Regions from separate parts of the Desulfitobacterium sp. THU1 genome, predicted to be linked through region 2. Evidence: predicted binding sites of a transcription regulator. Region 2 holds the regulator's gene; the other holds the start of a gene.
What was found. Region 2 encodes Rex, which represses fermentation and respiration genes when NADH is low (regulators of the CRP and FNR family bind a similar motif). Its sites were predicted from a motif close to ATTGTTAANNNNTTAACAAT; they were not measured.

Region 1: AAC978_RS15165 (flavocytochrome c) is a predicted target of Rex. The motif match lies at 13,723-13,742, and genes of this name have one in related genera.

Annotation. Positions count from the first base shown of each region.
Region 1 is NZ_JBBWUA010000027.1:548-15,445, reverse strand. It holds gene argH (argininosuccinate lyase) at 1-963, opposite strand, end outside; gene AAC978_RS15220 (hypothetical protein) at 962-1,120, shown strand; gene AAC978_RS15215 (argininosuccinate synthase) at 1,157-2,362, opposite strand; gene argF (ornithine carbamoyltransferase) at 2,535-3,476, opposite strand; gene AAC978_RS15205 (zinc ribbon domain-containing protein) at 3,733-5,010, shown strand; gene AAC978_RS15200 (MFS transporter) at 5,108-6,271, opposite strand; gene AAC978_RS15195 (cupin domain-containing protein) at 6,533-6,877, shown strand; gene AAC978_RS15190 (SPFH domain-containing protein) at 7,130-7,972, shown strand; gene AAC978_RS15185 (hypothetical protein) at 8,151-8,345, shown strand; gene AAC978_RS15180 (GOLPH3/VPS74 family protein) at 8,345-8,983, shown strand; gene AAC978_RS15175 (response regulator transcription factor) at 9,097-9,777, opposite strand; gene AAC978_RS15170 (sensor histidine kinase) at 9,868-11,727, shown strand; gene AAC978_RS15165 (flavocytochrome c) at 11,849-13,633, opposite strand; gene AAC978_RS15160 (DUF4405 domain-containing protein) at 13,953-14,780, shown strand; gene AAC978_RS15155 (MFS transporter) at 14,855-14,898, opposite strand, start outside.
Region 2 is NZ_JBBWUA010000001.1:415,177-430,074, reverse strand. It holds gene rodA (rod shape-determining protein RodA) at 1-136, opposite strand, end outside; gene minE (cell division topological specificity factor MinE) at 364-639, opposite strand; gene minD (septum site-determining protein MinD) at 670-1,464, opposite strand; gene minC (septum site-determining protein MinC) at 1,497-2,180, opposite strand; gene mrdA (penicillin-binding protein 2) at 2,415-4,493, opposite strand; gene AAC978_RS01980 (hypothetical protein) at 5,214-5,429, opposite strand; gene mreD (rod shape-determining protein MreD) at 5,419-5,928, opposite strand; gene mreC (rod shape-determining protein MreC) at 5,931-6,797, opposite strand; gene AAC978_RS01965 (rod shape-determining protein) at 6,946-7,962, opposite strand; gene radC (RadC family protein) at 8,088-8,771, opposite strand; gene AAC978_RS01955 (Maf family protein) at 8,740-9,378, opposite strand; gene AAC978_RS01950 (DUF4321 domain-containing protein) at 9,380-9,643, opposite strand; gene AAC978_RS01945 (aspartate ammonia-lyase) at 9,816-11,231, opposite strand; gene AAC978_RS01940 (redox-sensing transcriptional repressor Rex) at 11,376-12,008, opposite strand; gene AAC978_RS01935 (SPOR domain-containing protein) at 12,124-12,804, opposite strand; gene AAC978_RS01930 (inorganic phosphate transporter) at 13,040-14,047, opposite strand; gene AAC978_RS01925 (DUF47 domain-containing protein) at 14,040-14,666, opposite strand; gene AAC978_RS01920 (bifunctional folylpolyglutamate synthase/dihydrofolate synthase) at 14,792-14,898, opposite strand, start outside.

The DNA of each region.
Region 1 (14,898 bases), on a different contig from region 2:
CTGCATGTCTTTATTATAAGCCAGAGGTAGCCCTTTCATGACGGTGAGCAGAGCCATCAAATCTCCATAGACACGACCTGTTTTGCCACGGACCAATTCTGCCACATCAGGATTCTTCTTTTGAGGCATAATGCTCGATCCGGTAGAGTAGCCATCATCCATGATGACGAATTGAAATTCTCCAGTCGACCAAAGCACCAACTCCTCACAGAGGCGGCTAAGATGCATCATGATGATGGCGGCGGCACTGAGGAACTCCAAAGCAAAGTCCCGATCGCTGACTCCATCAAGAGAGTTCCAAGTAATCCCGTCAAAATCCAGCTCCGCGGCTACCATTTCTCGCTTAAGGGGAAAGGTCGTACCAGCCAAAGCTCCCGAGCCTAGAGGGGATACGTTGAGGCGCTTACGGGTATCCTGGAGGCGGCCCAAGTCCCTTAGAAGCATTTGGGCATAAGCCATCATATGATGAGCAAAGGTGATCGGTTGGGCTTTTTGCAAATGAGTATAACCGGGCATCCAGGTTTCTTGGTGTTCCTTGACCAGGTTAAGAATGGTGCGCAGAAGCGCCACTAATAAATCCTTCGTGTGATCGATCTCTTCCCGGAGGAAAAGACGCAGATCCAGAGCTACTTGATCATTACGGCTTCTTCCCGTATGCACTTTCTTACCTACGGTGCCTACCCGTTCTGTCAGGAGCTTTTCAACATTCATATGAATATCCTCGGCCCCGATTTCAAACTCGATCTTTCCGGCTTGGATATCCGTTAAGATGCCTTTAAGACCCTCGATGATCTGCTGCGTTTCTTCCGAGGTCAAGACCCCGATCTCCCCAAGCATCCGTGCATGGGCTATACTGCCCTGAATATCCTGCTTATATAAGCGCTGGTCAAAGGATATGGAAGAATGGAAATCCTCCACCAAAGCATCAGTGGATTTTTCAAAACGGCCACCCCAAAGTTTCATGTGTATTCCTTCCTTTCTTAATTGGCAACTTTCTAGTGATATTGTTAATGATATTGTCAGTGGTATCGTCAGTGATGTTTCTGTTACGTTTCCGCTGTGTTTCTGCGATATTGCCAATGCTATTTTCTTTGTTAATGAGGAAATTGGCAAAGTGTAAAAAGCGCCCTGAGGGCGCTTTTTGCATTGATCTTTGTTATCTCAACCCTGACTTTTTCTCCATAAGCGCTCTGACTTTAAGGGGAAGGCCGAAAAGGTTGATGAAGCCTTCAGCATCCTTTTGATTGTAAACGCCATCTCGTCCAAAGGTGGCGAACTCCTCACTATAGAGAGAATAAGGAGACTTAGTGCCTGCTAGGCTGCAGTTGCCTTTGTATAGTTTCAGGCGCACGGTGCCTGTGACATTTTTCTGGGTGACATCGACAAACGCATCCAAGGCTTCCCGCAAAGGTGAATACCAGACGCCATCATACACAAGTTCGGCATATTTCAGGGCAATTTGTTCTTTATAGTGAAGGGTTAAACGATCTAGGGTCAAGTGCTCCAACGCTTGATGAGCAGTGTAGAGGATGGTTCCACCTGGGGTCTCATAAACACCCCGGGACTTCATGCCTACCAGTCGGTTTTCAACCATATCAACAATACCGATGCCATGCTTGCCACCTATCGCGTTGAGGGCTTCCAACAGCTGAACAGGGCCTAGCTTCTCGCCATTGAGGGAGACGGGGATACCTTGTTCAAAATCCAACTCCACATATTCCGCTTGATCCGGCGCATCCTCGGGTGAAACTCCAAGGAGATAGAGATCCTTCTTAGGCTCGTTCCAGGGGTCTTCTAGGTCACCGCCTTCATGACTGAGATGCCAGACATTGCGGTCCATGCTGTAGGGGCGATCTTTCGTAACAGGGACGGGAATCCCTCTCTCCACCGCATAATCAATGGCATCCTCCCGGGATTTGATATCCCAGATCCGCCAAGGTGCAATGATTTCCAGATCAGGGTTAAGGGCCTTTACTGCCAGTTCAAAGCGAACTTGGTCATTCCCTTTTCCTGTGGCACCATGAGCGATAGCCACAGCCCCTTCTTTCTCTGCAATCTCCACTAAGCGCTGGGCGATTAAGGGACGAGCAAAGGAGGTACCTAATAGATATTTACCTTCATAGACTGCACCAGCTTTTAAGGTCGGGTAGATAAAATCGGTAACAAATTCTTCTTGGAGATTCTCGATATATAATTTACTGGCTCCACTCTTAATAGCTTTTTCATGGAGAGGCTCCAGTTCTTCACCTTGTCCGAGATCAGCAGCCATAGCAATTACTTCATAACCATAATTTTCTTTTAACCAAGGGATAATGATCGAGGTATCTAATCCCCCGGAATACGCAAGCACTACTTTTTTCATTGAGGATAACTTCCTTTCATAACTCAGATATAGCAAACTCTTACTCAGATATGGAAAACACCTATTAAACACTTAGCTAATGAATCTGACTCCGAGTGGAGGTTAGATTCTAGCTGAGTATTTATCGACTTAACCTATACTAATTCTTTACCAAATCCTAAATTCCTGCCTTTTACAGCAATAATGCCATGATTGCTTTATGAGCATGGAGCCTGTTTTCTGCTTCATCGAAAACAACGGACTGTGCCCCTTCTAAGACCTCTTCGGTAATTTCCTCACCTCTATGGGCAGGAAGACAATGCATGACGATGGTGTCGGATTTTGCTGCTTTTATGGTTTCTCCGTTAATTTGATACCCTTGGAAATCCCTCATGCGGATTTGGGACTCTTCTTCTTGACCCATACTGGCCCAAACATCCGTATAGAGCACATCTGCCTCCTTGGCTGCGGCAAGAGGATCCTCCATCCATTCCACTAGTCCACCGTTCTTCTTGGCTTGCTCTTGAGCAGTGGCTACTACTTGGGGATCTGGCTTATAGCCAGCAGGTGAAGCAATGACGACATGCATGCCCATTTTTCCGGCAAACATTAGAGAATGTGCCATGTTGTTACCATCTCCAATGTATGTCATCTTTAGGCCTTCCAGACGATTTTTATGTTCTTGGATGGTGAGCAGATCAGCCAGAACCTGGGTCGGATGGAGAAAATCGCTCAAACCATTGATAATGGGGATCTGGGAATACTGAGCTAACTCAATGACATCTTGATGACTATGGGTTCGAATCATGATTCCATCCACCATTCGAGATAAGACTCGAGCGGTATCTTTGATAGGTTCCCCACGGCCGATTTGAATATCCCTGTTGCTCAAAAACAAGGCATGTCCTCCCAATTGAATCATACCCGCTTCAAAGGCAACCCGTGTGCGTGTAGATGACTTGGTAAAAATCATGGCTAGGGTTTTTCCCTGCAGAACCGGATGGGGAATACCCGCTTTTCTCTCTTCTTTTAAGGCTTTAGCAACCTTTAACATATGTATAATTTCTTCTGGCGTAAAGTCTTTTAGACAGATAAAATCTCGTCCAACAAAATGCTCCTTATCTAAAACCAGCATTGCATCTCCCACTTCCTAGCTTTATTTAATATGAATTATTATACTAAACAATGTATAAAAATACAACATCCTTTTTCGCTTTTCTTACTGTAATATTTCTTCCAGCTTAAATATTCCCAGCACTTTAATTATAGTATAAGCATCTTCTGAATCACATAAGGTAAGCGTAAAGTTTCTATAAATGTACTATTCAAAATGTCATCCCCCATGTAAAATAATTATAAGTATTAAAACGTTCCTGAAAGGTGGGGTTTACTTGAGTTGGACCGACCGTATGAAAAAAACCATCGAAACCTTTAAGAGAATGGCTCTCCCTCTTTTTGGCTTTTACATTATTTTTATAATTATAAGCTCCATCATGGCTGCCCTATCCATCGCGGCGGCAATCATGCCTGTCCTCCGTTCGGGTGAGTTCAGTTCATCCTTCCCTTCTAGCCCCTATATAGACCCCACGGTTCCAGTTCCACCGGGCTATGACTCCATGACGAACTTTGGCTATGGCCCCAGCTTTGGTGATGGCTCTTTCGGGGAATTAGCCCCTTACCTTGAAGAATTGGCACCCTTTATGAATATGGCGCCCACCATCCTGCTGTCGATTGCCCTGCTTGTTTTGCTGAGTATACTTTTGGCTTCTTTCTTCCAAGCCGGAGTCTTTCATTTAACAAAAAAAGCCTACGTTGAGAAGGCCCAATTTCGGGATATCCGATTTCAGGGCTTTGCTCGAATTCTTGGTTGGTCCGCTATTCTCATGCTGATGTCCATTGTTATGCTTAGTTTAGGAATAGTGATTGCGATGAGATTCCAGTCTGAGTATGCTATGGCTTCGTTCGCGATCATCTATATGCTTGTGTTTGTTGCTTTAGGAATCTTTCTGGCTCCTTGGATTACATCTGCACCTTACAGAATGTTAACCCAGCTTCATCTTCCCTTTGGACAGGCCTTTAAAGAAAGCTGGAGCTTCTACCGTCGCCATATGGGACCCCTGTGGGGAGCCTTTTTAACCATATTGGGTATTCAACTTCTGATTGGCTTGTTTGATAACAACGCATCGGATGTCGGGCTGATTCTCTCCTTAATTGTTACTCCCTTTTTAATGATTCTCCCCGTCGTTTGGGTGTTCACCCTTGAGGAAGAGGAAAAGCCTATCGGAAATCTATACGATGATCCAACGACTCCAGTACTCCGGCCGGAAACCTCTCCTTTTACTGTCTCCACTGATTCACGATACCATCCGGCCTATGAAGGAAACAAACCTACTGACGCACCTTCAAGTGCTGCACCAGAATCACCGCCCAACAAACCTGATGCACCCGATGTGCCTATAGCTTCCTATCCAGCCCCAAGCAATCCTTATACTCCTCCTAAGGATCCTTATAGCTCACCCGAATCTCCTTATGATTCCCCATATAACCCATCTCATCCCCGCATACCGTTACCGGTAGAATCAGAGGATACAGCGAACTTCTGCCCAACCTGCGGTCGGAAGACACGTGAAGGTGCCAGCTATTGTTCGCAGTGCGGAACAAAATTATGAGAACTGAGACACCAAAAGAGCTGCCTTGATAGTGCAGCTCTTTCTTCATTACTAACTTCTTGTCATAAAAGGAACTCTACTCTTATGTGGTCTTCTTTTAGGCAACTCCTTTTGGAGTGCTGGCTTTTTGCGAAGCCTTTGCATCAATAAAAACGAAGGCAGCCATGAACAGGCTAGCCACTATGGCCACTAAAAAAGAATCCCTGCCGATTTGGAGACCGAAGAGCTTACTGATCCCAGCATACACATAGGGCTGAACAAAGCCACCAATGTTCATGGCACTAACGCCAATCGATATGGCCAGGGCAACCAAGGGCGGTGGGACCGACACCGAAAGCTTAACCCAATAAGAAGGTACTAAAACACCCATAGATAGACCGATCATCGTAGTTGCGACAAAAAACTGGAGAAGGGTGTGGGAGGTGTAGCCAATGCCAAAGCCGGCTGCGCAGAGGAGGTATAGTATAGAAAAGGTGTATTCTTTTAAAATACGCATGACTTTCCCAGCAAAAAAACCGCCAATTAAACCACCGACTGTCATCAGGGTTAAAGCTAAGCCGATGGAAGCTGCATCACCCATCTTTTCCCCATCAAGCATGACTGCTGCGTTGTTCATGAGGATAAACAAAATAATCTGAAAGGCGAACAAGGAAAAAAAGCTGGTATACACACGACTGGGCATTTTCATCTTTTCACCTTGAGGAATAACCTTGCGCTCTGGTTCCGGTAAAGTTAAGTGAACGGCAAAGAAGATGATCACACCGATAATATAGGCATAGAAAGCATAATCCCAGCCATAGGAGCCGAGAAATCCTCCTGCCAATTGATACATAATGCCACCGATGCTTGTAAAGGCTGATTGAAATCCCATCATAGTCTCTCTTTCGTGCCCGTCAAAGAAGTCTGAGATTAAATCTGCTGCCATGGGCAAGAGAAAACCAAGGCCTACTCCCAGTAGACAACGCATAGCTAATATAAGCGTGAAATTACTTAGGAAAGCAGGCATGATTCCACCCACGGCAAAGCACAGAGACGCTATGGCAAAAAGGGTTTTCTTAGGTAAATATTGAGTTAGTTTTCCATAGATCGGTGCAAAGATAACAACAAATAAGGACGGCAGCCCAGAAATCAGCATAATAGTTGTCGGATCAATATCTGGGAAGGCCTTCATAATATCGGCTAGGACTGGATTTGTGACCATGGCTCCCATGCCCATGGCACTTACGGCGAGCACCCCAAATTTTAGCGTTCGTCTACTCATAAGAACCTCCTCCATATATGTACGGGTATTTTGTAAAATAATTAATTCACATAGTTTACTATACCATATTTGTTCTCCATTCCACTATTCCCTTTTTTATTATCTACTATATATGAAAAAAGCTATAGGAGACAAACTATGGCCCTACGAATGGACATCTCTTTACAAATATCCTCGAAAAGACTATTGGGTTTACTCAGTTTACTTTTAGATCACGTCGGGTTATTCTGAAGTATATAACCTTATGAAGGAGGATATAAAATGATCAGAAAAACGATGGATGAAACTGTACATAATGCTCGTGGGGGCGAAGGAAGCGTGGTATTTTCTCATATCTTGAGTAAGGAGGAATTGATGGGGCATGCCAATGTGTATGCGAAGGTTACGATTAAGCCCCATAGTAGTATTGGTTATCATCAGCATGTCGGCAACACCGAGCCCTACTACATCCTTTCCGGCAAAGGTATCTTTACTGATCATGATGGGACGAGAACCGAAGTCAGCTCCGGAGATGTCTGCGTGATTCAAGTGGGCGAACACCATGGCCTTGAGAATCCTACCGATGACGACCTTGTTATGATGGCGCTGATTATCAATGAAGGTTAAGTGAAGCAACGTCCACAAAGCCGGCATATTGCAATCCGCGCTTTTATGATTGATATACCGTAAGAGAACCCGGCTACGCCGGGTTTTTTTGTGTAAATACGCTTCATTTCAACTATAGTTTGTCTTATAGACAAACTGTACTATAATTCATGAAAAATTTTTGTTAAAACTGTTTACATTTTATTATAACAGTGATATCATATTACTATCGAAATAATATTTGACTATTTTAGTCAAAGGAGGCTGTCCAGTATGAAAGAAAAAAAGGCTTGGGTACTCAATGGTTATCTTGCTGTGGTTATCTTTTTGGCTTTAATCGTCGCAGGCATCGCACTTATATTCCAGACTCAGTTTATCGTAGGAAGCGCCCTGATTCTTATTGGTTTGCTTTTGTCCAGCGGGATTGTTGTGGTTCAGCCCAACAAATCCTATGTCGTCACTTTTTTTGGTAGCTACACGGGGACCATTCGCGAACCTGGTCTCTGGCTCACTATTCCCCTTTCCATGCGTAAATCCGTCTCTTTGCGGGTCCGTAACTTCAACAGTAAAACTCTAAAGGTCAATGATGTGGAGGGAAATCCCATTGAGATCGCGGCTGTTATCGTTTTTAAGGTCGTGGATACTGCCAAAGCCATTTTTGATGTGGATAAGTATGAGCAGTTCGTCGAGATCCAAAGCGAGACGGCACTCCGTCATGTGACCAGCCGTTACCCCTATGACAATGTTCGCTCCGATGGCTATTCCTTACGTGGCAATTCCGAAGAAGTAGCGGGGCAACTCACTATTGAGCTCCAGGAGCGCCTCAAGGTTGCAGGAGTCGAAGTTATGGAAGCACGTCTGACGCACTTAGCTTATGCTACTGAGATCGCCGGCGCCATGCTCCAACGTCAACAAGCGAATGCTATACTGGATGCCCGTCAGATCATTGTCGAGGGGGCTATGGGTATGGTTCAAATGGCAGTGGAACGTCTGGAAAAGGATAACGTAGTGCAGCTGGATGAAGAGCGCAAAGCCGCTATGATCAATAATCTGCTGGTGGCTATCGTCTCTGACCGTTCTGCCCAGCCTGTCATTAATACAGGTACTCTCTACTGATGATCCTTAGGGAACCGTAATAGCAGAACCACAGGGACCGATCCCTGTCCCAAAGCAAACACAATAATATAAGATCAGAGTTCAGAGAGTTATCTCTGCCATCCTGCCACTAGCTTCCGGCCTTTAGTTTCCGACCCCTGGCCTCTGGTCTCTGATCTTTGAAATAAGACAGGTGTTGATGAGCATGCCCAAAAAACAATTCGCCTTACGACTTGACCCTAAACTTTATAATGCCCTTGAAAAATGGGCTATCGATGAATTCAGAAGTGTCAATGCTCATATCGAGTTTTTGCTTCGAGAATCTGCTCGTAAAGCGGGACGCCTGAATAAGGATAAAGATACCGGAACACCTGACGAAGGAGGCGATAGCTGATGTTAAGCCTCATGGAAGAAATTCTTCTCCTCTCCCTCAACGAAGACAAAGGCAATTTTTCTTTTACCGCCAGTACGGTTATAAACTATTGCCTCTCGGGAGCTATCCTCATGGAGTTAGAACTCCATCAACGCATTGCGGTGGATAAAAAGATTCTGAGCGTTCTTGATTCCAGATCGATAAATAATTCACGGCTTGATCTAGCCCTCAGTCGACTCCATTCCAGCAAGCGTCAACGCTCCCCCGAGCATTGGGTAGGAAAACTGAGTGGCTCCTTGAAGGGCTTACGAAAAGGACTTCTTGAAGAAATGGTAGATAAAGCTCTGGTGCGAGAAGAAGAAAAGCAGTTCTTCATCTTTACCACTACCCGTTATCCCGTCCGGGATACTCGGGTCAAAAAAGATATTGTTGAGCGAATTCATCAGGCCCTTATCCGAGGAGAAAAACCGAGTCAGCGTACCGTAAGACTTATCGGCTTGCTTTATGCCAGCGGTCTACTCCCTTACCTCTTTGACAAAGAAGATCGTAAAGAAGCTAAACGCCGAGCCAAGGAGCTGACCAAAGAGGATATCTTAGCGAATGCCGTTAAGAAGTCTATCCAGATGCAAAATACCGCGACCTTTGTAGCTGTAAATTAAGACTGAGTTACCCGAATTTGTAAAAGCTATCAGATAATATGAGAGAACGCTCCAAGCCTTGGCTGTGGAGCGTTCTCTCATTGACACATTATATAGATAAATGCATTATTAAGTTAGTTATCAAACATATAGCCGATTTTACGCACCGTCTTAATATATTTAGGCTTCAATGGGTCATCTTCGATTTTCTTACGTAGATTACTCACATGAACACTGACCGTGCGCACATCACCATAACTAGGGCGCTGCCATATGAAAAAATATATTTCTTCGAGCTCTAAGACAGTACCTTTATTTCTCATTAAGAAGTAAAGGATTTGAAATTCTGTAGGAGATAAATAGATCATATCGATTCCCTTTTTAACGGAATGAGTATTAGTATTTAAGATCAAATCACCGGACGCTAGCATCTCTTCTGCTCGAGGATTGCTCCGCTGCATGCGTCTGAGATTCGCTTCTATGCGTGCCAGCAATACTGAGCATTTAAAGGGTTTGACTAAATAGTCGTCCCCTCCAAGACGCAAGGCCTTGACTATAGTCTCCTCATCATCAAGACAACTGATAAATATGATCGGGCAATACAACCGCCGGCGGAGTTGAGCACAAATTTCCATGCCATCCACACCAGGCAAAAGAATATCAAGCAGTATAACATCAACGCGTTCATCGGCGGCAGCCAAAGCCTCTTGGGCATCCTTTACCCAATGAACACTATACTCTTCGTTCTTGGCAAGATAAAACCGAACAATATCGGCGATTGTCGGGTCATCTTCTACCAATAAAATGTGATACACTATTATTCACCTTCTTAATTGAAACTCCATCTTTATTTAAATTCATCTTTTCAAGGCTGGTATATTTTCATTCTAATGGAGGCACATTCTATGCGCAAGTTCACCCTTTCTCTCCTCTTATTTATCATGATATTCGCCTTATCCCTTCTGCTTCCAGGTCTCTGGACGAGCCAGACACCTGTTCTTTATTCAGGCTCACTAATCCCTGCGGATATCGAAGATCGCAGTTACATTATATCTGACTTGAAAAGTCAACAGATGAGTGGTGACTCTTATTTCCTTCACTTTAATATCACTAACGAAACGCCTGAGCTCATCTTGGTGCTCTCAGATGTCGGCGCGATTCGAGCGGTGGTTGATGGCTCCCTTGCCTATGCCTATGACGGTAATACATCATACCAACGGGTCCATCAAATCCCTCTTCAGGTAAACAAGTTCGCTGACGATGGCACCTTAACGATTGATCTTCATCTGCAATCACCCGCCCATTCCTTCGAAACCAAGATGATGCTGGCTACGAAGGAAAATGCTGAACGAGATATGCTGTTTGCTCACGGGATGAACATGCTCACCTTAGGCATCTACTTACTGATTATCATCTATAGTCTATCGCTTTATATAAAAAAGCCCAGTGAGAAATATCTACTCCTGCTTATGGCATTGGCGTTTACTGCTTTAATCTCTGCTCTTTCTAATTCGAACTATGCGATCATAGAATTTCGCTCCCTCACTGATCTGGTGCGCATTTTCCGCATAGTATTCTCGATGGCCCTTTGCTTCATGCTTATGGACATACACCTTCCCGGCCGTTGGAATATGCTGGTTCGGGCACCCGGTATCACTGCCCTGACTGTTTTGCTTTTGCTGCTCGATTATTTTGGACTGGATTATCTATTTGAGCACATTGCCTATTCCCTCGCCCTTCCCTCAGCTTACGCCGTCATCGTTGGAAGCGCCAAGGGAAGACCGGATTCTTATATATTGTTGATCGGGACGGCCCTGCGGGAAGGCCTGCGCGAATTTTTCCGTTTTGTGGAGCTGGGGCACTTCCTCCCTTCTATCGCTATGTTTTACTACTACATCCCTCAATTCAGTGGTATGATCTTCGCCTTTGCCTGCATGTTTGTCATCAATAGCCGTTTTGCTCGAAAATTTAATGAGGCCGACCAACTGGTTCTCAAGCTTGAAGAAGCCAATGCCAATCTAGACGCTAAGGTGATGCTCCGTACTCAAGAACTACAAAAAGCTAATGTTAAAATTCAAGAAGAACAAAGAAAAAAACACAGTATGATGGCCAATATCTTTCATGATTTGCGCACTCCTATTTTTAATGCCCAAGGAACAGCGGACATGTTAGGGGTATCCACCGAAAAAAATTCCATCCTCTTATCCACCCTTAAAAACCAACTGGATTATCTCGGTCGCCTCACCGAAGATTTACTTCTTATCGCGAAATTAGAAGAAGGCGGCATAACCTTTACCCAATTCCGGGTGCGGCTGGATTCTTTGTGTGCTACTGTTCTCCAGGGTTCTCAGAATGCTGCTCAGCAGAAGAACATCCAATTATCCAGCTATCTTGAGAAGGACGTGTGTGTCACCGGCGATGCCTTTCGCCTTAAGCAGGTCTTGGAAAACTTAATCTCTAACGCTCTTAAATTCACTCCTGAAAACGGCACAGTGTCCCTTACTCTACACAGTGAGGGGTCGAACGCCGTCATCGAAATTAAGGATACTGGTCTTGGCATCGATTCGGAGGATTTGCCAAAAATCTTTAGCCGCTATTATTACAGTAAGCAAGGAGACAATTCCCAATCCTCAGGGCTTGGTTTATCCATTGCTTCTGAAATTATTAAGGCTCATCAAGGTGAAATTCGTGTTTTTAGCGAAGTGGGCAACGGGTCAACTTTCACAGTGATCTTACCGCTGGAACAGATCGGGGAACATGAGTAATACTAATGAAACCTCTATCACTACTTTTGGTAGTTTTAGAGGTTTCATTGTTTATAGATCGCATTCGCAAGATAGATTACCTAGGGATTAATTTTTGATAGGTTTTGATCGTGTAAAATACTTACTTAAGATCAGCTACGACAGCTTCTCCTACTACATCACCGTATACTACCGCTACAATGAGGGCATAGCCGACTTCACCTGCAGCAGCACCATGACCGGAAGTCGATCCTGCAGCATAGAGACCAGGAATGACTTTTTCTTCGGTACTGATGACATGTCCTGTCTTATCGACTTTGATACCACCGTAGGTACTTTGCATGGAAGGTGTTACCAGAGCAGCATAGTACTTCGATTTATCAATGGGGTCGGAGATTTTGCGGCCAAATTCCTTATCCACACCAGTGGTCGCATAGGTTTGGTAGTCCTTCATGGTCTTGAGGAAGTTTTCTTTGTTCACATCAATCTTGTCAGCTAGCTCTTCGAGAGTGTCAGCAGAAATGAAATAGCCGGAGTCATTATAGCCCTTCATTAACTTGAGGTCTTCAATGACCGTTTGGTCAAAAACAGCGTAGGCTTCAGAACCCTTTTGTTTCATCATTTGCTCTGATTTGTAGTTGATGGAGCCATGATCTTCATTCACAAAGCGTTTGCCATCATGATTGATCAACACGGTATGGTTGTTAATAGCTGTTAGGGATACAGCGGAGCCATCATCGATGATATGGGCAAGGTAGTTGGCTTTAACTTGATCCATATTATAAAGTGCCGCACCGATTTTTTCAGCCATAATGATTCCATCACCAGTTAAAGAAGCGGAACCTGTGGTAGGTCTGTTTAACCAGGTAGGATTATATTTAGCAAGGAGTTCCGGATTATTGGAGAAACCACCTGTGGTCATGATAACAGCTTTGGCCTTAATCTTATAATTGCCATCGGGAGTTTCCACTTCGATTCCGGTAGCCTTACCATCTTCCATAATAATAGAGGTCGCCTTGGTATTCAGTCTGTAATCGACGTTCAGTCGATCTAATTCTTTAGATAAGGCAGTGACGATGTGGGTTCCAGGGGCACTACCATCTTCGATTTTGTGTTGGAAGGTGTTGGTGATTCGGCCAAAGGGTACGCCCAACTCGACGAGCCAATCCACCATGGTCCCACTGCGATCCGCATAAGTCTTAAGAGTAGTCCGATCAGCAGGCATTTTCTTTTGTGTGGCAATCCCATCTAATTGCTTATAGAAATCCTCGGCAGAGCTATTAGGGATGTTGAGTTTTTCTTGCACACTTGAGCCTGCTGCATTAAGCAGTGTGGAGGCCATCATGGTGTCTCCACCACCCAGCATGCCCATTTTTTCTACTAGAATAACTTTTTTACCCGCGGCTGCAGCTTTGATAGAAGCAATCATTCCTGATGCTCCAGCACCGACGATGACAATCTCGGTTTCGGCATCTTTGACTTCAACCTTCTCCTTAGCTACATCTTTCATCAACTTGTTGATATCTCCGCCAGCCTTGATGAGCGCATCCTTAGCAGCTGCTAAAATTGCGCCACTTGTTAAGGATGCTCCAGCAATGGTGTCAACCTTTAGGGTCTGACCTTCCACAATCTTTTGGGGAATGACTTCGATTGGAGCATCACTTAATCTTGCGGTTTCACTATGCTCAAGAACTTTCACCGAAAGAATCTTACTCTCATCGACAGTAACTTCCAGCTTTAAGATCCCATTACGTCCAGGAGCTTCTGCTACATAGGTACCCGGAGTAAAAGATAGTCCATCACTTGTTTCTTCTTTTCCAGTGTCTTTTGCTGCATTACTTGTTGCAGAGCTCGAACACGCAGTCAAAGTGAATAACATGGCTATGCAAAGAAATAGTGAAAGCATTTTCTTCATTTTCTTAGTCATACAGTTTTCCCAGCCTTCCTGAAATAGTTTAGCCGATTAGAGCGCTTCAATCGTTTCTTCACAAGCACTTGATCACTGTGCTTAAAACAATTGTACAATAATTATCAAGGACCATGTTTAAAGATTCGCTAAAGAATTCACTTTCACTTGATGCGTGGAACTTATTGCTTTCTGTGCAGGTTTTGACTTTTGCCTAATAGGTTTCTTTTTTTAGCTTCAAAAAATTTAAGAAAACTTTCAGTTTAGTTTCAGTCAAACTTAAGCTTACTCCTCCATAATACAAACAATGGAAATTTAATTGCTATGGAGGAATCGCATCTTGAAAACCAAAAACTTAGTAAAACTAACCCTAGATATTGTGATGTACATCGTCTTTGTTCTGCTTATGAAGATTTCCTTTGGCGGATTGACCTTTCACGAAATTGCCGGCTTAGGAATTGGCTTTGTCTTCATTGTCCATATTCTACTTAATCTGCAATGGGTCAAAAAGATCACCTTGAGGCTCTTCGATCAAAGTCTGCCTAGAAAAACTCGCTTAGGCTATATCATCAATGTGTTACTTTTAATCGCTATGACGTTTATTGTTGTCAGCGGAGTCCTTATTTCCAAGATTCTATTCCCGAATCTGAACGTCGGGAATCTCCGCTGGCTCCATGAGATACATATCCTCGGTTCCTATTTATCGCTTATCCTCATGGGTGTTCACCTTGGGCTTCACTGGCAATGGATTAAAGGGCAGATTAAGAAGGTATTTCAAGGTAGACCATCTCAAATAGCTCTTTCTTTGACCAAGCTCTCGGTAATCCTGCTTCTGGTGTTCGGAGGCTATTCACTCGTTGCACCGCAACTGGAGGCGAAGCTTCCTGAATTAATACCAGCCATTGGTAGCGAAGCGGATTGGGCTGAATCGGGTGAACATAGCTTAGCACAGCGTGAGTTTGCAAAAGGTGGCTTCGAAGATCAAGAAGCTTTTGAAGAAAAACTCAGGGAAAAAGGTATTGATCCTGAAGAGTTTGCTAAAAGCGGGAAAAAAGGAGAACATAGAGACAGCAGCTCCTTGGCTGTTATTGGGATCTTCACCCTTATCATCGGAATTTTTGCCGGTATTACTCGTCTTATTGAACGCTGGTTAACTCGAAAGATATAAATAAGTATTAGTCAGAGGACATTTCGCCTGCAGATCTTTCATTAAGTGCTAGCGAAATGTCCCTTTGTTTTAATCTATTTCCCACCGCTACACTTAATAATTACAGTTACCGGTTTGA
Region 2 (14,898 bases):
TTAGGTAGTGATAGGGTTGGGACTCAATAACATTAAAAGATGCTGTGCTCTGTATGACTAGGCTAGAAGCCAATAACAAAAAAAAGAAAAATACAAAGAGAATATCAATATTTTTCAGCATCCGACGATCGAGCATAAGTAGTACCCCTTTTTCACCACGAAATTACAACTTCCATTATAACACAAGGGATAAGTCAGCCAAAGCTTTGCAGGTCAAAGTTTATTTCTATTTAATCTTCTTATACCTAATCAACCGTCTCATACATACATCTTATACCTACCCCATAAGCATTAATGCAAAAGCACCACAGGGTTGTCCAACAACAACCCTGCGGTGCATAAGCCGCAGCACAACGTGGCTCATTATCCCTTAGTGGAATAATCTCTTTTCATTTTTATGACAGGAATATTGGCAATTAAGGCCACTTCTCGATCATCTTGATTTAAGTTAACCTCTAAGGCACTCTCATCGATCTCCATATAATTCGAAATAACTTTGATCAAGTCCTCTTTCAGCTGATTTAACATGTGCGGCGAGATGGTAGCTCGGTCATGTACGAGGACAAGCCTTAAGCGCTCTTTTGCGACGTTCTTAGAAGCCGGTTCCTTTCCTAGGATACGATTAATAAAGTCTAACATGGCCTATTCCTCCTCTTGAGTGCCAAGCACTTATTTCATACCGAATAATTTCTTCAGTTTATCCATAAATCCATCCGGAGCATCGAGATTCATCAAGGGAACCTCTTCTCCTTGGATTCTCCGGGTAATCCTTCGGTATGCTTCTCCAGCGCGGGAGGATTGATCCATAACTGCTGGTTCACCACGGTTTGTAGAAATGACGATGCTTTCATCATCAGGAATTACGCCGACTAGGTCAATGGCCAAAATATCTAGGATATCTGAAATATCCATCATATCGCCACGTTTCACCATATGGGGCCGAATCCGGTTAATAATTAAACGCGGATTGCGCAGGTCTGCCGCTTCCAGAAGTCCAATAATCCTGTCTGCATCGCGGACCGCACTGACCTCAGGAGTAGTGACCACAACGGCTCGGTCAGCTCCAACAATCGCATTGCGAAAACCTTGCTCGATTCCGGCAGGGCAGTCAACGATAGCATAGTCAAATTCTTTCCTTAAATCATCACAGAGGGCTTTCATTTGATCAAGGGTTACAGCGTTTTTATCCTTGGTCTGGGCTGCCGGGAGTAGATAGAGATTCTCAAACCGCTTATCTTTGATCAACGCCTGCTTCAAACGGCACACACCACTTGTGACATCCACAATATCATAGACAATTCGATTTTCTAGCCCCATTACTACATCGAGATTACGTAAGCCGATGTCTGTATCTACTAAAACCACTTTTTGGCCCGCTGCAGCAAGTCCTGTTCCTATATTGGCCGAAGTGGTAGTTTTACCAACCCCACCTTTTCCTGAGGTGACGACAATGACTTCTCCCATAGTTCAACCTACCTTTCTAAATTTCCTTCATGCTATATCTTTTTTCCCCTTAGTCCATTGAGCTGAATCCCTTCCACTATAAGGCGGTCACCCTTAATCCGTGCGCATTCCGGGCCCCTCCATTCCAGCTCATCTTCCGGGGATCGCGTCACCAGATCCGCAATTCTTAGCTGTGTTGGTGCTAAATGATAGGCAATCACTGTCGATGTTCGATCTCCTGTAGCACCCGCATGAGCAACCCCTTTAAGAGAACCTATAACCACGATATTTCCCGTAGCTACGATCTCAGCTCCAGGATTCACATCTCCTACAACAATCACATGACCGTCATACTGGATGCTAGCTCCGGAACGAAGGGTGCGCTCCACAAAAAGACTAGGTCCTTCTACCATACCTTCTTCCAGAACACGTGGTGGCTCAACCTCTTGAACCGATGGTGTCTTCCGTGCACTAGAGTATACTTCTGCGGATGTAAGCCACCCATTAAAAGCAAGACTATACTTGCTTAAACAGGATATCAGCTCTTCCTGTTGCGCCGGGGTATACTCTTTCTCTCCCCCATAACAGCGAACATTCGCACCTAGCAGGAACTGGTCGGAGTCATCTAGTAGTTTTTTCAATTCATCCATCAAAACAGAAAAATCTGCCTCGGGATCCAAATATAAAATTAAGCCCTCCCGGGTGCCTTTCAAGGCAATATGCTCTGTCCGTGTCAACCGTTAATCCCCCAATTATTCCATGGTATGCTCTTCGGCGCCTTAGCCTAAAGGAAAGCTTGTCCAAGTCCGAAGTTTTGTGCATTAAAAATTTACGCCATTTAGTTGACGCTCATACTAATTCTACAATGCTCACCCTTTTCCCTTTCGGGAAAAGAAAAAAACGAGGGTAATTTTCCTCGTTTTTATCCATTCTTTCGTTATATTACCACCAAATCCCTGTCACTGGGTCGACTACCAACCAAAATATTGCTTAAATGCTGCCTTAGCTATAAGGCCAGCTGTATCTCCCCCGTGATATCCGTATTCTACAACTCCGGCAAAAGCAATTTCGGGATCATCATAAGGTGCAAAACCCACATAGACTCCATTAAATAAATCCCCAGCCGCTGTATTCTTCGATCCGATCTGAGCGGTACCGGTCTTGCCCCCACCTGTATATTGAGGAATATCCGCAAAAAGCCAAGCCGCCGTTCCTTCTCCACTGGTTACCTTGCTCATTGCTTCTTTAACCGCCTTTAAGTTTTCAGGCGAGACAGAGACCGTATTTCTCACAACAGGTTGGTTTTGATGAACAACTTCTCCAGTGACCGGGTCAAGGATCTTATCTACTATATAGGGTTGCATGTGTTTACCGCCATTGACTACCGTAGCAACGTAATTTGCCAGTTGCAAAGGAGTATAGGTATTATCCCCTTGCCCGATAGCGGTGTTGAAGGTCTCAAAATATTGCCAATCTACAAACCAACGGACATTGTAGTTATATTCAGCATGCACTTGATCAATTTTAGCTTTTTTCTGGTTTTCTAGCTTTTTTCTGGCATCTTCATCCTTAGCTTCCGCAAGCTTTGTCTTAAACTCTTTTTCGATCTCGGCAAGATCATTATCTCTGGTTTTTTCATATGCAGGGCCAAAGGTTGCTTTTTTCCATTCAGGAGACGGAGCATTACCCTTAGATTCACCGGGGATATCTACCCCAGAATAGACACCAAGCCCCAGCTCATTGGCGATTTGCTTTAGCATTTCGCCATTTTTAGCAAACACTCTCTGCCCTACAGCTTGGAAATAGGTGTTTGAGGATTTCGCCATCGCCCGATTTAAATTCACTAAGCCAAATCCACCTGGCGACCATTCCTGAATACCGTTTACAGTCCCCAAGGTGGCTGCTACATTGGAGCTATTAAACTGCTCGCTGGGTGTCACTACACCTGAATGCAAGCCAGCCAAGGCCGTCGTCATCTTAAAAGTTGATCCGGGTGCATAAGTCCCGGCTAACGCTCGGTCAAAAGAGGCCGCCTCTTCCGCTGTGAAATATCTCGTAGCAATTTCCTCTGAAATAATACCGGTCAAATCGTTAGGATTCATAAAAGGCCGCGAAGTCATGCCCAGTATCTTGCCCGTCTTAACTTCAATAACCACTGCCGCTCCGGCATTAGCATCCGGACGGTCCTTGTGCACTTCATTTCTGAACACATCATCTAGCGCCTTTTCCATAACAGCTTGCAGCTCAGCGTCAAGAGTTAGCTGAAGAGTTTTCCCCGGTTCCGCAGGCTGGATGACTTCTTTAGCTATGGGACGAGCACTGTTGTCGACAATGACCTGCTGTACCCCTTCTCTTCCGCGCAGCCAATAATCATAGCTTTTCTCTACACCCATTTTGCCGACCAGATCCCCATGTGTGTAAGTAAAGCCTGCCTCCTGAGCATAGGGATCTTGATTAAACTTGTCAATCTCCTCTTCACTCACTTCACGCACATAACCAAGAAGATGTCCAGCAAGTGTATTCTTTCGATAATCACGCACCGGTAACGCTTCTACGTTAACACCCGGCAGCTCATCCTTATGCTCCGCTATAATTGCCTTCAAGGGATCTGGAACATTGCTCATAACCGTCACAGGACGATAGCGTTCCCATTGCTGATTTTGAATCATTACCAAAATATCTTCGGCAATGAACTCAACCCCTTGTTTCTCTATTGGCCAATAGGGTTTAATGTAGCCAGCCAAACGAGTAATAACTTCTTTCCAGTTTTCACTTTGGGCACTTTGTAACTCCATCCAATCAATGGTCAAGGCAAACTGAGGTACGCTGGTGACGAGTAGCTCACCATTACGATCGATGATATCGCCACGATTCGAAGGAATCGAAACAAGCTTCATGATATTCCCTTGGGCCTTGCTTTCGTAGTAGGAGGCTTCGGCGATCTGCAGACGCCAGAGATTAAAGCTGAGCACAAGGAACACGAGGAATACTGCGACGCCGAGGGCCCAGAGACGAAGGGTGTAGGGTTTGCGTTCTTGATCTTCTTCCATTTTCTCGCCTCCTTTTCGTTTGCGATGGATTCTGAAGGGAATTGTCGTAAATCTTCTGGGAGTTTTCTTGGGTTCTGCTTGAAAAGTCTTCTGGGGGCTCTCCAGGATTTTGCTTGACGCGTTCACTCTATAAGCTGCGCGCACCCGTTCTAACGCTCAAGCACTTCGCTCCACCGGATACCCGCCTAAATCGCTCCTGCTCAATAGGCGGTTGGAAACGTCCTGTTTCCAATCCGGCTCCGCTGCATGCTTTTCGCGAAGAACGGGTAGCTACTCGCTTAGAAGCCGTTCTCTGCTGTCAATCAAAATCCTTGGGTAGTCTTATAAGGTTTTCTAGGATCACTTTATATGCCTAAGGCTCATCTTGGCGTTCAAAGCCTCGCACAAGCTGATGCCAAACAATCCTAGAAGTCTTGCGATCACACTTGGTAGCCATACGATAGGCGATCTGCAGAGTCACACTATAAGCTCATTCCCACTGTGCCATCCTACCGCCTTTCCGGCGAAGTCATGCTATAGCCATTCTCCAAGCTCGTTCTACAGAGCCATTCTAAAGCCATTCCTACAAGACATTCTAACGCCTATCCTGCGAAGTGAGTTGCGATTACAGAAAGCGAGGTTTTTACGCGAGCAACTAGAAAACTTGGGCTAAACTGCACCCGAGACAGCTGGACGAGCAACAGGACGTTGCTCGCCGCCTAGAGAGCCATGGAAGGCGATTTAGGTGGGTATCCTGCCTCTTTCATCAAGCAGTTTAGCCCTTAGTTTTCTTTGCGAGCGTAGTTTCCGAGCGCCTGTAACGCAACTCCACTTGCACGACTTTTCTCCCAAGGAAACGTTTGCACATGTTAACTTGTTCCCTACGAAAGCTTGCAAATGACCCCATAGCAAGGCCAGAGCAAAGCGCAGCACAGCAAAAGCCATTCTATCGCTCATACTTCGGCCGATATTTAAGCCACCCTCGCGTAAACGAGCGATGAATCCACGGATACGTTATAGGCACAAGAACCGCGTTATAAACTGAGACGCCGAGGACCAAGCGCAACGCATCATCGAAGGCCCAGCGGGCCCCTACGACTATATTCAAAAGAGCGATGACGCCTTCTCCCACAAACGTAACCAAAAATACCAAGAGGGCTATCAAGAAAAAGTTTTCCCGATACCATCGCTGGGAGAGCCAAACAGTAAGCAGGGCAACCATCGTTAAGGTTAAGGCGTACATTCCAAAATGCCTGCCCAAATAAAAGTCTGCTAATATACCTGCTCCTAATCCCCATAAGGCACCCGGCAACATCCGATGATGTAAAGCCATATAAATGGTAAAGAGCAGCAATAGGTCCGGCTTAATCCCACCCCAGGACAAAAAATAGAAGACGGTTCCTGGCAGAATTAAGCTAAAAAGGAGCATAACGACAATGAGGATATTCCGCCGCATCGTTATTGCCCCCCTGTCTTTCTTACAATATAAACTTCCTCTAAAGAATCAAAATCCACAAAAGGCGAAATATAGGCTGTTTTCAACAGGCCAGAGCCATCCAATTGTATCTGTTCCACTTTACCCACAGGAATATCTTTGGGATATACTCCTCCCATACCGGAAGTCAACACTAAATCACCAACATTGACATTATCATCGCGACGCAATAGCATCTGAAGATTACCTTCAACTTCTAGTCGGGTGGTTCGTTTATAAGTTCCTTCAACAATACCAAAGGTTGGGGATCCGGTACTTCCCCGCACCGAGGCACTGACTTGTCCTTCACTATCTGTGATCAAAAGGACCTCTGAAGTGGTCGGCGTCACGGAGACAATCTTGCCGACCAAGCCTAAAGCAACGATGACCGGATCATTCACAGCCACCCCGTCTTTAGACCCACGGTTGATGTTCAAAGTTTGATACCATGCGGTAGGATTACGATTAATAATACTGGCACCGATCTTCGAATATTTATCTATGTTAGGGCTGTTGAACATCTGTTGATCCAGTTCATTATAGCGTAACCCAGCCAAAACCTGCTCTTTCAGCTTAAGATTATCCCCTGTCAGCTGCTCTACTGTAGCTTTTAATTCCTCATTTTCCCTTCGTACTTCATCAAAATTCCAAAAAACGCGAGTGTTCTCTTTGAAGCTGTTTCCCGCGTTCAGAATAACATTCTGTACTGGGCTGTGGACACGCTGCAATACCCCACCGATTGGGTTAGGAAATTGGCTTCCCAGTCCAGTTAAGCGAATACTCACAAGCACACCTAACACGAGGAAGAAAACGAGAACCATGATTCCCGTTGCATTCACTCTTTTTCGCACCAGGCCTTCCTCCCCGCCTTCAAGTGATTCTAGACAAGTCAACTAGGCCCGCAAAGCAGGCAAGTTTCCTATGTCCAGGGGTCTAGCAGCCGTTATCTCCCACTTATAGTAGATGGGAGTCTTACGGCTGATAGTCATCGGACAAACTCTAGCTTTTTTGCAATGCAGCAATTCTACGGAAAATATCCTCGTTCTCTAAAACCTTTCCCGTCCCAAGGGCAACACAAGAAAGGGGGTCCTCAGCTAGATGTACCGGCATCCCCGTTTCATCCGCAAGGAGCTTGTCCAGATTACGCAGTAGGGATCCTCCTCCTGCCATTACAATGCCACGGTCCATAATATCTGCTGCCAATTCCGGAGGAGTCTTTTCTAGGCAGGACTTTACACCTTCAACGATAGCCAACACAGGTTCCTGAAGAGCTTCTTGAATCTCTTCAGCCGTAATCTCAACGGTCTTCGGCAAGCCTGTCAGCAGATCCCTTCCGCGGACTTGATAGCGTTTATCCTTTTCAGCTTGATAAGCACAGCCGATTTCCATTTTGATATCCTCAGCCGTGCGATAACCCACCATTAAGTTATAACGACGTTTGATATGAGCTACAATGGCATCATCCATCTCATCACCGGCAATGCGGATGGAACGGCTTGTAACGATCCCGCCCAAGGAAATGACTGCAACCTCCGTGGTCCCGCCACCGATATCCACAATCATATTTCCCGTAGGCTCACTCACCGGAAGCCCTGCACCAATAGCAGCAGCCATAGGCTCTTCCATGATAATCGGATCCTTAGCACCTGCCGCTAAGGCTGCTTCCTTAACTGCACGTTCTTCAACTGGGGTCACACCGGAAGGCACACAGATGACCACTCGTGGACGAGCAAAAGGAGATTCCGTGCCCAAGGCTCTGGAAATAAAATATTTCAGCATTTTCTGAGTTACATTAAAATCCGAAATAACGCCATCCTTTAAGGGGCGGATCGCCACAATATTGCCCGGGGTCCGTCCGATCATTTCCTTCGCTTTATCTCCTACAGCCAAAGGTGTTTTCTTTTCTGTATCAATCGCAACCACAGAAGGCTCATTGCAAACGATTCCCTTGCCCTTCATATGGACCAGCGTGTTAGCAGTACCTAAATCAATTCCTAAATCCTTGCCAAAAAACATTGGATATTCCCCTTCCGTTTTTACGATATCTATGTCCTAGGAAATAATACGAAATCCATAAGTTCTTTCAGGGGCTTACCCCTTAGCCGAAATCTGCTACTTGTCCGAGGGGTTAGGTCCTTCCCCTATAATATCCCTCGTTCTTTCAAGCTTATGTACCGATTATCTCCAATAATTACGTGATCAAGGACTTCTATGCCCAAAATTTGTCCGCCATCGGATAACCGCCGGGTCACATCAAGGTCTTCCCGACTGGGTGATGGATCACCGCTGGGATGGTTATGCAAAAGAATAATCGCATTGGAATTACGCCGAATAGCTTCTTTGAAGCACTCCCGAGGATGTACCAGGGAAGAATTTAGAGACCCCACTGAAATGGAGCTAATTCCCAAAACATGATTCTTGGTGGATAGACTAACCACTCGAAAATGCTCTCGATCCAGATAGCGCATTTCTTCCATGACCAGATGCGCGATATCTTGAGGAGAATTGATAACGGGCCGAACCAGAGGGTCGGAGGAAACCGAACGCCGTCCCAGCTCCAAGGCCGCTTTGAGCTCGGCTGCTTTAGCATTTCCCATACCATGCAGCTGGGTCAATTCATGAACTGTCAAGCGAGCCAACCCAGATAATCCTCCTGCTTGAGTCAATATCCGTTCAGCAAAATCTAAGACATTCTCTCCCTTTAGGCCGGTCCTCAGCAAAATTGCCAAAATCTCACGGTTAGAGAGAGCCTCAGGCCCACATTGAAACAAGCGTTCACGAGGTAGCAATTCCTCAGGAAGATCCTTCAACCGGCGATAATCCATCCTTCACCTCATGTAGGGCGATATCTTCATGCTCAATCCCCCACACGCTGAGTCTTGCCTTGACATATTCCATGGGTAAACCAATCACATTGCTTAAGGATCCCCGATAATAATCCACTAAAAGAGCACCAAGACCTTGGATACCATATGCACCCGCTTTGTCCATAGGCTCCCCTGAGTCAATATATTCGAGGATTTCTTGATGAGTCAGGTAACGAAAAAAGACCGCTGTCCTTACCGCACCGTGCTCTTGGCGGCCTGCCCCATTAATGAGTGCCACCCCGGTGTATACTTCATGCTCTCGTCCACTTAAAGCAGTGAGCATTTCCTCTGCTTCCTTTTCATCCTTAGGCTTGCCTAGAATTCGGCCTCCTAAAGCAACAATCGTATCGGCTCCGAGAACTACATCCTCGCGACTTCCACCTATATCTAACCAATTCTTCAATCCTGCCTGTGCTTTGCGCAAAGCCAGTTGTTTTACAGCTGAATCAGGGGAAATACCTTGGGAGAGCTCTTCAGAAACATCTGCAGCTACCCGAGTAAAGGAAAATCCCCCTTCTTTCAGGAGCATCCCTCGACGCGGAGAAGCTGAAGCCAGTACGAGCATTTTACCACTTCCTAGCTAGATAATAACCACCGAGAGCACCTAATATGGTTGCAATAGTGATGTTTAAACGGAAGCCAAAGGAGAAAGACATAAAAAAGAAGTCCAGATAGGTATGAGAAGGAAAATCGATGACCGCCGGGCGCAAAAAAGGTGCTAAAAAGCTAAATTTCTCCAGCCCATAACCCATTAAAGTGCCTATAGCAGCTCCTGACAGAATAAGGAGAATCGTGCGACCCATCCCCGAATTATTTCGCCCTGCCGGCATATTCTTCCCCCTTTCAACCATAGAAATGTAGCCAGGGCATGTTGCTCCTGGCTAATTTTTCGACACTTTTTAGTTTAGCACCTCCATAACCAATTCGCAAGAGGCCCTTCCTCGTAAAAATATAAACTTACTATTAATTTCATCCATAATAAGCTTTACAAAATCACATCTGCTACGTGCGGCTCCCCTTAAGCAACTCCGAGCCGCTGATTCCCGGTTTTGTCATTTCAAAGGGATTCAAAATCACTTCCAGTTCTTCAGCCGTTAGCACCCCTTTTTCGAGAACAATTTCCCTCACAGGCCGACCTGTAATAATCGCCTCTTTGGCAATTCGTGATGCTACTTCATAGCCCACATGAGGATTGATTGCTGTCACCACGCCCACGCTATTTTCTACTAGGTTACGACAGCGTTCCACATTGGCAACTATACCGACCACACAACGCTCGTTAAAGACTTTGATGACATTTCGCAGTATATCTAAGGATTGGAGCAGATTAAAGACCACCACCGGCTCCATCACATTCAGTTCCAGCTGTCCCGCCCCACAGGCTAAGGCAATAGTAAAATCATTACCTTGGACCTGGAAGGCAACCTGATTGACCACTTCAGCCATCACCGGATTAACTTTTCCTGGCATAATAGAAGAGCCAGGCTGCATGGCCGGTAGGGTAATCTCTCCAAAGCCCGTTCTTGGTCCGGAAGCCATTAGCCTTAAATCATTAGCGATTTTGGAAAGGTTAACAGCCAAAGTCTTTAGAGCTCCCGATACCTCCATAAAGGCATCCGTGTTCTGGGTGGCATCGACTAAATTTTCCGCCCTGCGGAGCGGCAAACCTGTGATTTCTCTCAAAAGATCAGAAACCTTCTCAATATACACCGGGTCAGCATTTAAACCAGTTCCTACAGCCGTTGCTCCCATATTGACAATCAACAAGGATTGAGAAGCCCCCTCGATGCGCCGAATATCTCGCCCCAACATTTGCGTATAGGCCGCAAACTCCTGACCTAAGCGTATGGGGACCGCGTCTTGAAGGTGAGTTCTTCCCATCTTAATGACTCCATCAAACTCTTGAGCCTTGCTCGCCAAGGTGGCTTGCAATTCCTTGAGGGCCATGAGCAAATCGTCAGCCACATTTAAACAAGCGATGCGAATAGCTGTAGGAAAAACATCGTTTGTGCTTTGGGCCATATTGACATGGACGTTTGGATGCACACGTGAATAATCTCCTTTTGTTCCACCAAGAATCTCAATGGCCCGATTGGCGATAACCTCATTAGCATTCATATTATAGGAGGTTCCTGCCCCCCCTTGGATAACATCCACCACGAAATAATCATCGAACCTTCCTTCTGCAACCTCCATAGCAGCACTGACTACTGCCGCTCCGACGTCACGGGACATTGAGCCAATCTCCATGTTTGCCCTCGCCGTTGCAGCCTTAACTAATCCTAAAGCACGTATGAGTTCATGATGTGGGCGATATCCCGTGATCGGGAAGTTCTCTCTAGCCCTCAGGGTTTGAATGCCATAATAGACGTTATCCGGGACATCCATCATGCCGAGTAGATCCTTTTCTTTACGCATAATAACTCCTCATCATTCTATATACTTCCTTTTTGCACACAAAGTGATTTTGCTTCCTCTTAGTCATCCACAATATCCTAGGATGCAAAAAAGCAAGACAATAGTTTGTCTTACTTTTCTTCAAATCTCTGCTTTTTATACTGTTTATAAACGATGGGCGCCCACATTAAAGGTTAATACTTCGAAATTAACAGCTAAGTCCACATTTCTAAGCTCGACTTCTGGGGGAACATTTAACACTACAGGTGCAAAATTGAGAATCGCCTGCACTCCGGCGCGGACGAGTTTATCCGCGATCTCTTGAGCAGCGGCAGAAGGCACAGCGATGATGCCAATTTGCGTCTTGTTATTCTTTGCAACTTCTTCGATATTATCAATGCACATGACTTCGACACCATGATATTTAAGCCCAATCTTCATAGGATCATTATCATAGATACTGGTGATAATAAATCCGCGCTCACGGAAACCTTTGTATGTAGTCAGGGCTAAACCTAAGTTACCCATACCCACGAGACAAACGCTCCAATCCTGGCTTAAGCCAAGTATTTTCAGAATATGGCGGTGCAAATCTTTTACATTATAGCCCACACCACGAGTTCCAAATTCACCAAAGTATGCTAAATCCTTACGCACTTGAGCTGGACTTACGCCAACACCTTCAGCAATTTCACCTGATGATATTGTGACAATCCCCTTGCGATCTACATCTGTTAAATGTCTTGAATAAACAGAAAGACGAATAATTGTAGCTTCTGGGATTTTAAGTGTTTTCATTAATGTAATCCCCCGTTTCTTATTTCTTGAAAGTAAGTTCATTATATCACTAAGTTCATAGGTAAACAAATTTTAACAATGCTAATTTCAAATAATTCGCATCAAATAATTTTATTCAACTTTTTAGAACTTCAATAGCACTCAGGTATTCTCCATAAAGGCGCAAGGACATAATCTTTCTCATATCGACTGGCAGTGTCCTCTCCGCCTTGATCATCGATAGGGATGCTTCATGCAAATTCGTCAACCCATGCGAAGTAGTCAGCATTAGATTTTCAAATTGAGGAAGGATACTTTCCCGGGTGGCATAAGGTGTATTTAGATAGGTATTGACACCCTTTAAAATCTCAGCCGTCTTCTTTGCTCCTGTGCCCCGAATCTGAAAGGCACGTTCAGGATTAATCATCAGTTTTGGAACAGTAACCATTCCACCCTCTTTCAGCAATTCTTGAATCCCAAGTAATTCATCCTTCGCATAAGCAAAGCCTATTGCTACCACAAAAGGATCTTTAGAGATAACCTGGGCATCCCACCCTAATTGTTGTAGTCGTTCCTTTTCCTTGTTAGCATTTTTTTCAGAATTGAATACTCCCATCTGACAAGTCCAGAATTCAATTTTATCCAAAGTCAAAAGGAATCTTTCTCTTTCTGAAGTGCTAGGCGAGGTTGAATGTGTGTCCTTGGGTTGTGTGACTAACTTAACATAAGTATAACCAAAATAATAAGTCGTCCATACAAACAAGATAATAGCAAAAACCCCGAAAAACTTAATAATCCAACGATTACATTTATTCATACTATCACCCTCTCATTTTGCTGTCAACTTCTTCCTAATCCAAAATCGCGATTAAAGTCAGATTTAACAAAACTTTCACATTTCGGACAACCTGAAGCTAATATCAATTTATGTGCTAGATAAGCCGTTCATGTCAATAAATAAAATGAGTAGAGCCACAATACAAATGAGAAAAGGAACCGAAAACGGTTCCTTTCAGTGAGCTTAAAAGCATCTTATACTCTTCTTGCGTTTCTTACAAAATAACACTAATGAGTTTATAGAAAAGGAATGATGTGATCGCTGTCGTTGGAATCGTAACCACCCAGGCTACAAGCATTTGCTGAGCTACACCCCAGCGCACAGCAGAGATCCGTTTAGCGCTCCCCACACCCATAATCGAGCCCGATACCACATGAGTCGTGGACACAGGTAAATGTAGCCCGGGGAAAGCTGTCGCAGTCCAGATTACAATTGAAGAAGTCAAGTCTGCCGCAAAGCCATTGATCGGCTCTAATTTGAATATCTTACCACCCATGGTCCGAATGATTTTCCATCCACCCGCAGCTGTACCTAAGGCCATCGCTAAAGCACAGGCCATTTTTACCCATAAGGCCGGATCGAGATTAGATGGGTCTTGCAGACCAGACGCCACAAGGGCCATCGTAATAATACCCATAGACTTTTGTGCGTCATTGGAGCCATGATTAAAAGCTAACAGTCCCGCAGAAAGCATTTGCATCTTGCGAAAACCCTGATTGACTTTAGAAGGAGCAAAGTTACCAAAAATGAAATAGAGTATCTTCATAATAATAAAACCTAGAATAATACCGACAATCGGAGATATAAGTAAAGCAGCAACAATTTTCAGGATACCTTGAACCTGAAGGACATCAAAACCAAGTTTAGAGACGGCGGCTCCAATCATTCCACCGATAATAGCGTGAGAGGAACTGCTAGGAATGCCAAAATACCAGGTCAATAAGTTCCAAAATATCGCTCCAATCAAAGCAGCGATAACAATTTCTTGAGTCACAAATTTAGGATTAACAATATCCTTGGCTATCGTTTGAGCCACCCCTGTGCTGACCAACGCACCAGTAAAATTTAGTATTGCCGCAATAATAACTGCTCGCTTCGGAGTGAGCGCGCGTGTTGAAACACTCGTCGCAATGGCGTTAGCCGTATCATGAAATCCATTGATGTAGTCAAAAGCCAGTGCGAAAAATACGACGAGAATCAGTAACGCACTGGAACTAATCATACTTCAATACAACTCCTTTAAGGAGATCAGCGATTTCCTCACATTGATCTAGGGTATTTTCTAAATGTTCAAGAATCTCTTTCCACTTAATAATTTCAATCGCATCTTTTTCATGTTCAAACATCCGTCCCACTTCTTGACGGTATAAGCTATCTCCTACAGCCTCAAGACGATACACTTCTTCAGTTGCAGCAAGAATCTCACTCCGTTTAAAGTGAATGCTATTTAAGCAACAGAAGGCTGTTTTGAGCTGTTCCACAGCTTTAACTATGGTACGTACAAGTTCCTGAGCACCCATGGAAGGCTTTTTAGTATGATAGAGAGACATACGCTCCGCCGCTCCTTGACTTAAATCCACAATATCGTCAAGGTTTTGGGCAAGCGTATAGATATCTTCGCGGTCCAATGGGGTGATAAGGGTTGAATTCAAACGGTCCACAATCTCTGTCGTTATTTTATCTGCTCGGTGCTCTAGATCATGCATCATCTCAGCCTCTTCAGCAGACACGGAATTCTGGCAGATTAACCCCTCAAGTTTCTTTGCTGTTATACAGGCTAATTCTGCGCTCTCCCTAAATAAAGTGTAAAACTTGTCTTCTTTTGTAGATAGACCAAACATTAACTAACCTCCAGTCGTTATTGTAACGATATCTTGTAGTATTGTAGCAAATTTTGTAGCCGCTAATGTTAAGTTTATGTTAATTTTTTTAACAAAATTTAACTAATCGTTAGTGGTAATCACTATTAGTGTGCTTGCCGCAATAGTTCTAATAAGGCCTGTCGAGCGTCAGCAATCATGTAGAGAGAACCGGTTACGCAAAGCATATCTTCCATGGCCAAGCGCGAAAAGG